2 regions of the Paenibacillus sp. FSL R7-0297 genome follow, and region 2 is predicted to be linked to the other one. Evidence: riboswitches for the same ligand, from Rfam matches in the RefSeq annotation. Region 2 holds a riboswitch; the other holds the start of a gene.
What was found. Region 2 has a riboswitch for glycine ahead of gcvT (glycine cleavage system aminomethyltransferase GcvT). Riboswitches for the same ligand answer to the same signal wherever they lie in the genome.
Positions count from the first base shown of each region.

Region 1: it holds a riboswitch for glycine, as region 2 does, so the genes downstream of both, MKZ24_RS05415 (amino acid permease) here and gcvT (glycine cleavage system aminomethyltransferase GcvT) in region 2, are expected to answer to the same signal.

Region 1 is NZ_JBBPAQ010000001.1:1,244,401-1,247,812, reverse strand. Features, by position in the region: gene MKZ24_RS05415 (amino acid permease) at 1-1,191, opposite strand, end outside; glycine riboswitch at 1,342-1,421, opposite strand; gene MKZ24_RS05410 (ABC transporter permease) at 1,668-2,648, shown strand; gene MKZ24_RS05405 (carbohydrate ABC transporter permease) at 2,663-3,412, shown strand, end outside.
Region 2 is NZ_JBBPAQ010000001.1:1,725,754-1,729,165, forward strand. Features, by position in the region: gene gcvPA (aminomethyl-transferring glycine dehydrogenase subunit GcvPA) at 1-496, opposite strand, end outside; gene gcvT (glycine cleavage system aminomethyltransferase GcvT) at 496-1,617, opposite strand; glycine riboswitch at 1,753-1,852, opposite strand; glycine riboswitch at 1,856-1,951, opposite strand; gene gcvH (glycine cleavage system protein GcvH) at 2,136-2,528, shown strand; gene MKZ24_RS07510 (hypothetical protein) at 2,615-3,247, opposite strand; gene MKZ24_RS07515 (OmpA/MotB family protein) at 3,332-3,412, opposite strand, start outside.

The sequences.
Region 1 (3,412 bases), 480 kb from region 2:
GAACGGTGCTTTGAATTTGGACGAGGCATGTAAGTCCGGGCGGTTCTTCTTATACTTGATATGACATACGAGCACAACACCCCACACCCAGATGAAACAAATGGCGCTGATCGTTGTAACGATGCCGAACGCTTGGCCTGGAATAAGCTTGCTGAGCAGCGCCCCGGCCGATATTACAAATGTAGAAATAAATAATGAGTTCGCGGGCACATGATTTCGGTTCAGCTTGCCGAGCTGCGGGGATGCCTGATCTCTTCGGCTCAGATTATACAGAATCCGGCTGGTCGAGAACATCCCGCTGTTGCAGGCGGAAGCCGCTGAGGTTAAGACGACGAAATTGATAATGCCCGCAGCAACTGGAATCCCGACTAGACTGAAGGTTCGCACAAATGGACTTTCAGCCGCACTGAGCTGGGTCCACGGGTTAATGCACAGCAGCACGAAGAGCGCGCCCACATAGAAGAAGAGAATCCGCAGAGGAATCTTGTTAATCGCCGAGGGGATATTTTTCTCCGGATCCGCTGTTTCTGCGGCTGATACACCCACAAGCTCCACACCGACATAAGCGAACACAACCATCTGGAAGGAAAATAAGAAGCCCTTAACACCGTTCGGGAACACGCCCCCGTGCTCCCAGAGATTGCGAACGCTCACCGATCCTGCATCCGTCTTGAACCCGATGACCAGCAGAATGATTCCCAGGCCGATTAAGGCAAGAATCGTGACGACTTTGATTAGGGCAAACCAGAATTCGAGTTCGCCGAAGCTTTTGACCGTGAGCAGATTGAGTCCGAGCAGAATGATCAGGCAGATCACGGCCGGTACCCACTGCGGAATATCGAACCAGTACTGCACATAGACGCCCACCGCAATCACATCGGCCATCGCCGTCATAATCCAGCAGAACCAGTAGGTCCAGCCCGTAATGAACGCAGCCCGGGGCCCCAAATAGTCTTCAGCAATGTCCGTAAAGGATTGATATCCCGCTTTGGAGAGCAGCAGCTCACCCAGCGCCCTCATCACAAAAAACACGGCAATCCCCACGAGTAAATACGTGATCATAATGGACGGGCCGGCCTGCTGAATCGCTCTGCCCGATCCCAGGAATAACCCTGTGCCAATCGTGCCGCCGATAGCGATCAGCTGTACATGCCGGTTCGCCAAATCTCTCTTTAATTCTGTCTGTGCCATTGCCTTTTTCCCCCTTAATGTGTACAACGCTATGCTGCCAAATAACATAAAAAAGAGATTGGATGTCATCCAATCTCCCGGTTCATAAGAATATCAAAATAAGCTACCTGCGCTGCTGACCGTAAAGAATCGGCATAACAAATACAAATTCCGTACTCTTCTGTCCTTTTGCCTGAGATTGTGAACCCTTCGGCGCTGCGGTCTCCCGCAGTCTCTCCAGAAGCTGCTCCTGCTATAGTGTGATCCATAGCAATCATAGCCCGTGTGATGTATTAAATTGGTGAAGCGTTAATGCATTCTGATATTCTAACATATTACTCGGCATGTGAGAGATATTCTGTGAAAAAAGTCGCAATGTTCAAGAGTTCAACATGAGGTAACTTTTGAATAAACGGGGTCATCTGCAAGAGAGAATTCGTATCTGCTCCTCTACTATAATAAATTCATCCAGATTATGTAGAGCGAGGTTAGAACCAATGGCAAATCCTTCAACCGTAAAAGCTTTGACCAAGCAGCCCCTTTCACAGCAGCAGGGCAGCTTTGGCCGTTTGCTGCGGAACATTGTGAAATACCGGGTGCTGCTGCTCATGCTGCTGCCAACCGCCATTATTTTTTTCATCAACTGTTACATCCCGATGTTCGGATTATTCATTGCTTTCAAGAACATCAACTATGTTGACGGCATTATGGGCAGTCCATGGGCGGGACTCGACAACTTCCGGTTCCTCTTCGCCACATCCGATGCCCTGCGCGTGACCATTAACACCATCGGCTACAACGTTGTCTTCATTATCTCAGGGCTCATCCTCTCTGTATCCCTGGCCATTGCGATCAACGAGGTTCGCAGCAAGCTGGCCTCCCGTTTCTTCCAGACTGTTATGATTATGCCGAATTTCTTGTCCATGGTTGTCGTCAGCTTCATAGTCTACGCCTTCCTGCACCCGGAGTACGGCTTCCTGGTCAAGCATATTCTGCCCTTGTTCGGCCATTCCTCAGTCAATGCTTATATGCATCCCAATGCATGGCCCTATATTCTGTGGCTCACCAAGATGTGGCACTCGATCGGCATCGGCAGTGTCATCTATCTGGCCGCGATCACCGGCATCAGCGAGGAGCTGTATGAAGCTGCGGTGGTGGACGGCGCCAGCAAGTGGCAGCAGATCACCCGAATTACGCTGCCGCTCCTTACGCCTATCATGGTCATTCTCACCATTCTCAACATGGGCGGTATTTTCCGCTCCGACTTCGGGCTGTTCTACCACGTTACGCTGGACTCCGGTGCGCTGCGCTCTACTACGGATGTCATCGACACCTATGTGTATCGGGGCTTAATACAGCTTAATGATCTGGGTATGTCCTCTGCGGCGAACTTTTATCAATCCGTCATCGGCTTCTTCCTTGTTATCGGGGCGAACAGTCTGGCCCGCAAGCTGAACCGCGATACGGCACTTTTCTAGAACGGAGGATCTTAATGACTACTGCAACCCGAACCCGCGCCTATCCCAAAGGCTCCAAGAGCGCCCAGATTGTGCTGAACATCTTCTTCACTGCCTTCAGTCTGGCCTGCATCCTGCCTATTCTGCTCATTGTCGCCATTTCCTTAACCAACGAGAAAACGTTAACGCTGCAGGGGTATAAATTCTGGCCCGAGAAGATTGACCTGACCGCTTACCAATATCTGTTCAACCATTCGCAGACGCTGGTCAAAGCTTATGGAATCAGCCTGACCGTTACGCTTACCGGAACCCTTCTGGCAGTACTATTGATTGCTCTGTACGCGTACCCCCTCTACCGGAAGGACTTTCCCTTTAAAAAGGCTTTTAGTTTCTACCTGCTGATCACTATGCTGTTCTCGGGAGGGCTTGTCCCTTTCTACCTGCTGTACGTTAATTATTTGGATCTGAAGGACTCGCTGATTGCACTGATCCTGCCCGGCCTCTCCAACGCATTCTATATTTTCATTGCCCGCACCTTCTTCCAGCAGACGGTTCCCGAAGAGATGATAGAATCCGGCAAATTGGACGGGGCTTCGGAATGGCGGATTTTCTTCCAGCTGGTGCTTCCGATCTCGCTGCCTGTTCTTGCCACCGTTGGTCTGTTCACTACACTGACGTATTGGAATGACTGGTTCAACTCCATGCTCTTCATTAATGACACGGACAAGTACTCCCTGCAATACGTCATGATTCAAATGATTCGTCAGGCCGAGTTCTTCAAGAAC
Region 2 (3,412 bases):
GATGAACTGTACGCGAGACAATCAGCTTCTTGCGTTTGGTGGCACCCGCGGCAAGAACGGCTGCTTCGGAGAAGGCAGTTGCGCCGTCATACATACTGGCATTGGCAACCTTCATGCCGGTCAGCTCGCAAATGTAGGACTGGAATTCGAAGATCGCCTGAAGCTCGCCCTGGCTGATCTCCGGCTGATAAGGGGTGTAGGCGGTATAGAATTCCGAACGGGAAATAACATGGTTAATAACAACCGGAACGTGGTGATCATATAATCCGGCGCCAAGGAAGCTCGCATGGGTATCAAAGTCGGCATTCTTGTCCGCCAGACCCTTCATATGGCGCAGCAGCGCATACTCATCCAGCGGGCCGGACATCGGCATTGTTCCCTGGTAACGGACGGCCTGCGGGATATCGGAGAACAGCTCGTCGATGGACTGGATTCCTACAGTCTCCATCATTTCAGCGCGGTCTTGCTCCGTCATAGGCAAATAGCGGTGCTTCATTACGGCTTCACTCCTTGGCTCTTTTTGTAGAATGGGGCTTTGATCACGGCAGCCTTAAGCTGCTTGCCGCGGATCTCCACATACACCTCTGTGCCTATATCCGTATAGGCAGCATCCAGCAGGGCAAGTCCGAGATTCCGTTTCAGTGTCGGCGATTGTGTACCGGTAGTCACTTCACCGATCTTCACACCGTCCGCATACACGGGATAGTGGGAGCGGGGAATGCCGCGGTCGATCATTTCAAGTCCCACCAGGCGGCGCGGCAGGCCGGCTTCCTTCTGCTTCAGCAAGGCATCGCGGCCTAGAAAATCGGCTTTGTCCAGCTTCACGAAGAACTGGACTCCCGCCTCGAGCGGAGTAATATCCGCCGAGAGCTCCTGGCCGTACAGCGGCAGCTTGGCCTCGAAGCGGAGCGTGTCGCGTGCGCCGAGTCCGGCGGGAGTCAGTCCATGCGCAGCACCTGCGGCCAGCAGGCCGTTCCAGAGGGCGGCAGCTGTATCGACAGGGGCGTACAGCTCAAAGCCGTCCTCACCGGTATAGCCGGTACGGGAGAGCAGTACAGTTACGCCGCAGACCTCGGCGTGTTCGATGAAGTGGAAGGGCTTCAGCTCTGCAAGCGGGGCAGAGGTAACTTCGGCCAGAATCGTCTCAGCCAGCGGACCCTGCAGAGCGAGCAGCAGCGTCTCATCAGAGACATTCTTCAGGCTGACACCGCTGAATTCAGCGGTGAGATGCTCCGCAAGCCACTGGAAGTCCTTATCGATATTGGAGGCGTTCACGACGAGCATGTAGCGCTCATGGCCCAGGCGGTACACCAACAGATCGTCAACCACTCCGCCGCTCGGATAGAGCATCAGGGTATACTGCGCAGCGCCGTCTGCTAGGCGGCTGACATCATTGGTGGTCATCTGCTGCAGGAAGGCTTCAGCGCCGCTGCCGTCAACCATGAATTCACCCATATGCGATACATCGAACAGTCCGGCCTGCTGGCGGACTGCTTCATGTTCCTTAACGATGCCAGTAAACTGCACCGGCAGCTCCCAGCCGCCGAAATCAATGCATCTGGACTCCGCATAAGCGGCATAGAGATCATAAAAAGGCGTTCTTCTCAAAGACTCCATCGTGTCACCCCTTAGTCTGTTTACATGTAAGCAGAAACGGTAATGCCGCCTTATAAGCGCAGTATCTGTTTCAGCTAAAAATATAAAAAAGGACAGGCGAAAGCCATTATGCACTAACGCATAAATTGACTTTCGCTCTGTCCTTTGTACCTGAGAGTTACCCTGCTATCCTGCCCGCAGGTTTCCCCGTTGGTGATCCGTTTCCTGTTGTCCAGGCTGTGGATGCTCTCCAGAGATGCGTCCGGCAAAGGTCCTTTTGCCTGAGAGATTCACCCATCCCGGGCTTACTCCTTCGGCGCTGCCCCTGAGGGTCAGTCTCTCCCTATGCCATCATTCGCAAACTATATGTTTTTCTACTGACTCCATTAAACCGGGTTTACAAGCACGCTGTCAATCAAAAAACGTCAAAAAGATGACAAATTTAATTTTCCTGTCAGTTATATTGACATTAGGCAAGGTGATAACTTAGGCTATAACTAAATTTAGAACTCCAAATGTGGAAAAGAGGCGGCTTGGAAATGAGTGAAGTGCTTAACAACCTGCTATACAGCGAAGAGCATGAATGGGCACAGCAGGGTGAAGGACGCGTAGTACGTGTGGGAATTACGGATCATGCGCAGCATTTATTGGGCGACATCGTGTTTGTTGAGTTTCCTGAAGTCGGCGCAGCCATTTCCGCGGGCGATAGCGTAGGCAGTATCGAGTCTGTCAAGACGGTGTCGGAGCTGTACTCGCCGGTATCCGGCAAGGTAACCAAGATCAACGACGCACTCGAATCCAGCCCGGAGCTGATCAATGATCAGCCATACGGCGGCGGTTGGATTTTTGAGCTGGAGCTTGATGGTGAGTTCGCGGATGCAGTATCGGGCCTGCTGGATGCGGCTGCTTATAAGGAATTGGTTGGGGAATAGTTTTTACGAACAGATGAACATGGCAGGCTTCTCTTATTACATTAGATGTCACTAATGTGAGAGGTCTGTCTTTTTGCGTTTCTGTATCACTCCGGAAAGCTAAGCAGCCCCGGATAAATACTGGGCGCCAAGTGCCAAAGGGCGGGCAGCAGAGCCAGACCGGCAACGGCAAAGATAAGGCACAGCAATAGGAACCGGTATCTTTTTCTGGGACGGGTATTGGGTTTAAGTACGAAGTAATACACACCGGCCGAATATAACGGGAAAAGCACCACGGCAGACATGCCCATACAGACCAGAAAGGTGGATTCCCCGGCGGAGGAAGGGATCATGGCTTCCGGGTTATAGACCGGATTGATCTGCAGAAAGAGGATCACAAATGTCAGATAGGCAAAGAGTAAAAGAAGTGGGAAACAGCGGATGCGTCCATCCTCGGACAGCCCGTAGAGCATCCACCAGACCCCGAGCCAGGGCAGGGCAAAGGCTGCGCCGGCAATAAGGAAGTCTATGCCTATATACATCAGTTTATCGGGTGGATACACATGGGCTAGGTCGCCCCAGAAGTAATCGGAGGAGAAGAACATCATAAATACAGATAATAAACCAATGAAGAAGGTGATGATTCCCTGGGCAAAAACAATCATGATCAGCGAAACCAGCTGCCGCAGAAAATAGAGAAAACGGGTGGCATCCGGTGTCGTTCCGTTTGTAGTCTGCATAGCGTTCAATCTCCTTATACTAGCAAATGGTTGCCGTGCCTTCTCATCTGCAGATTTCTGAGCTGATTCGCTTGCAGATACGTGTTATTCTTCCTCCTGAAGCTGCCGCAGGACAATGAGTTCAACCCGGCGGTTCTTCTGCCGCCCTTCAACGGTAGCGTTATC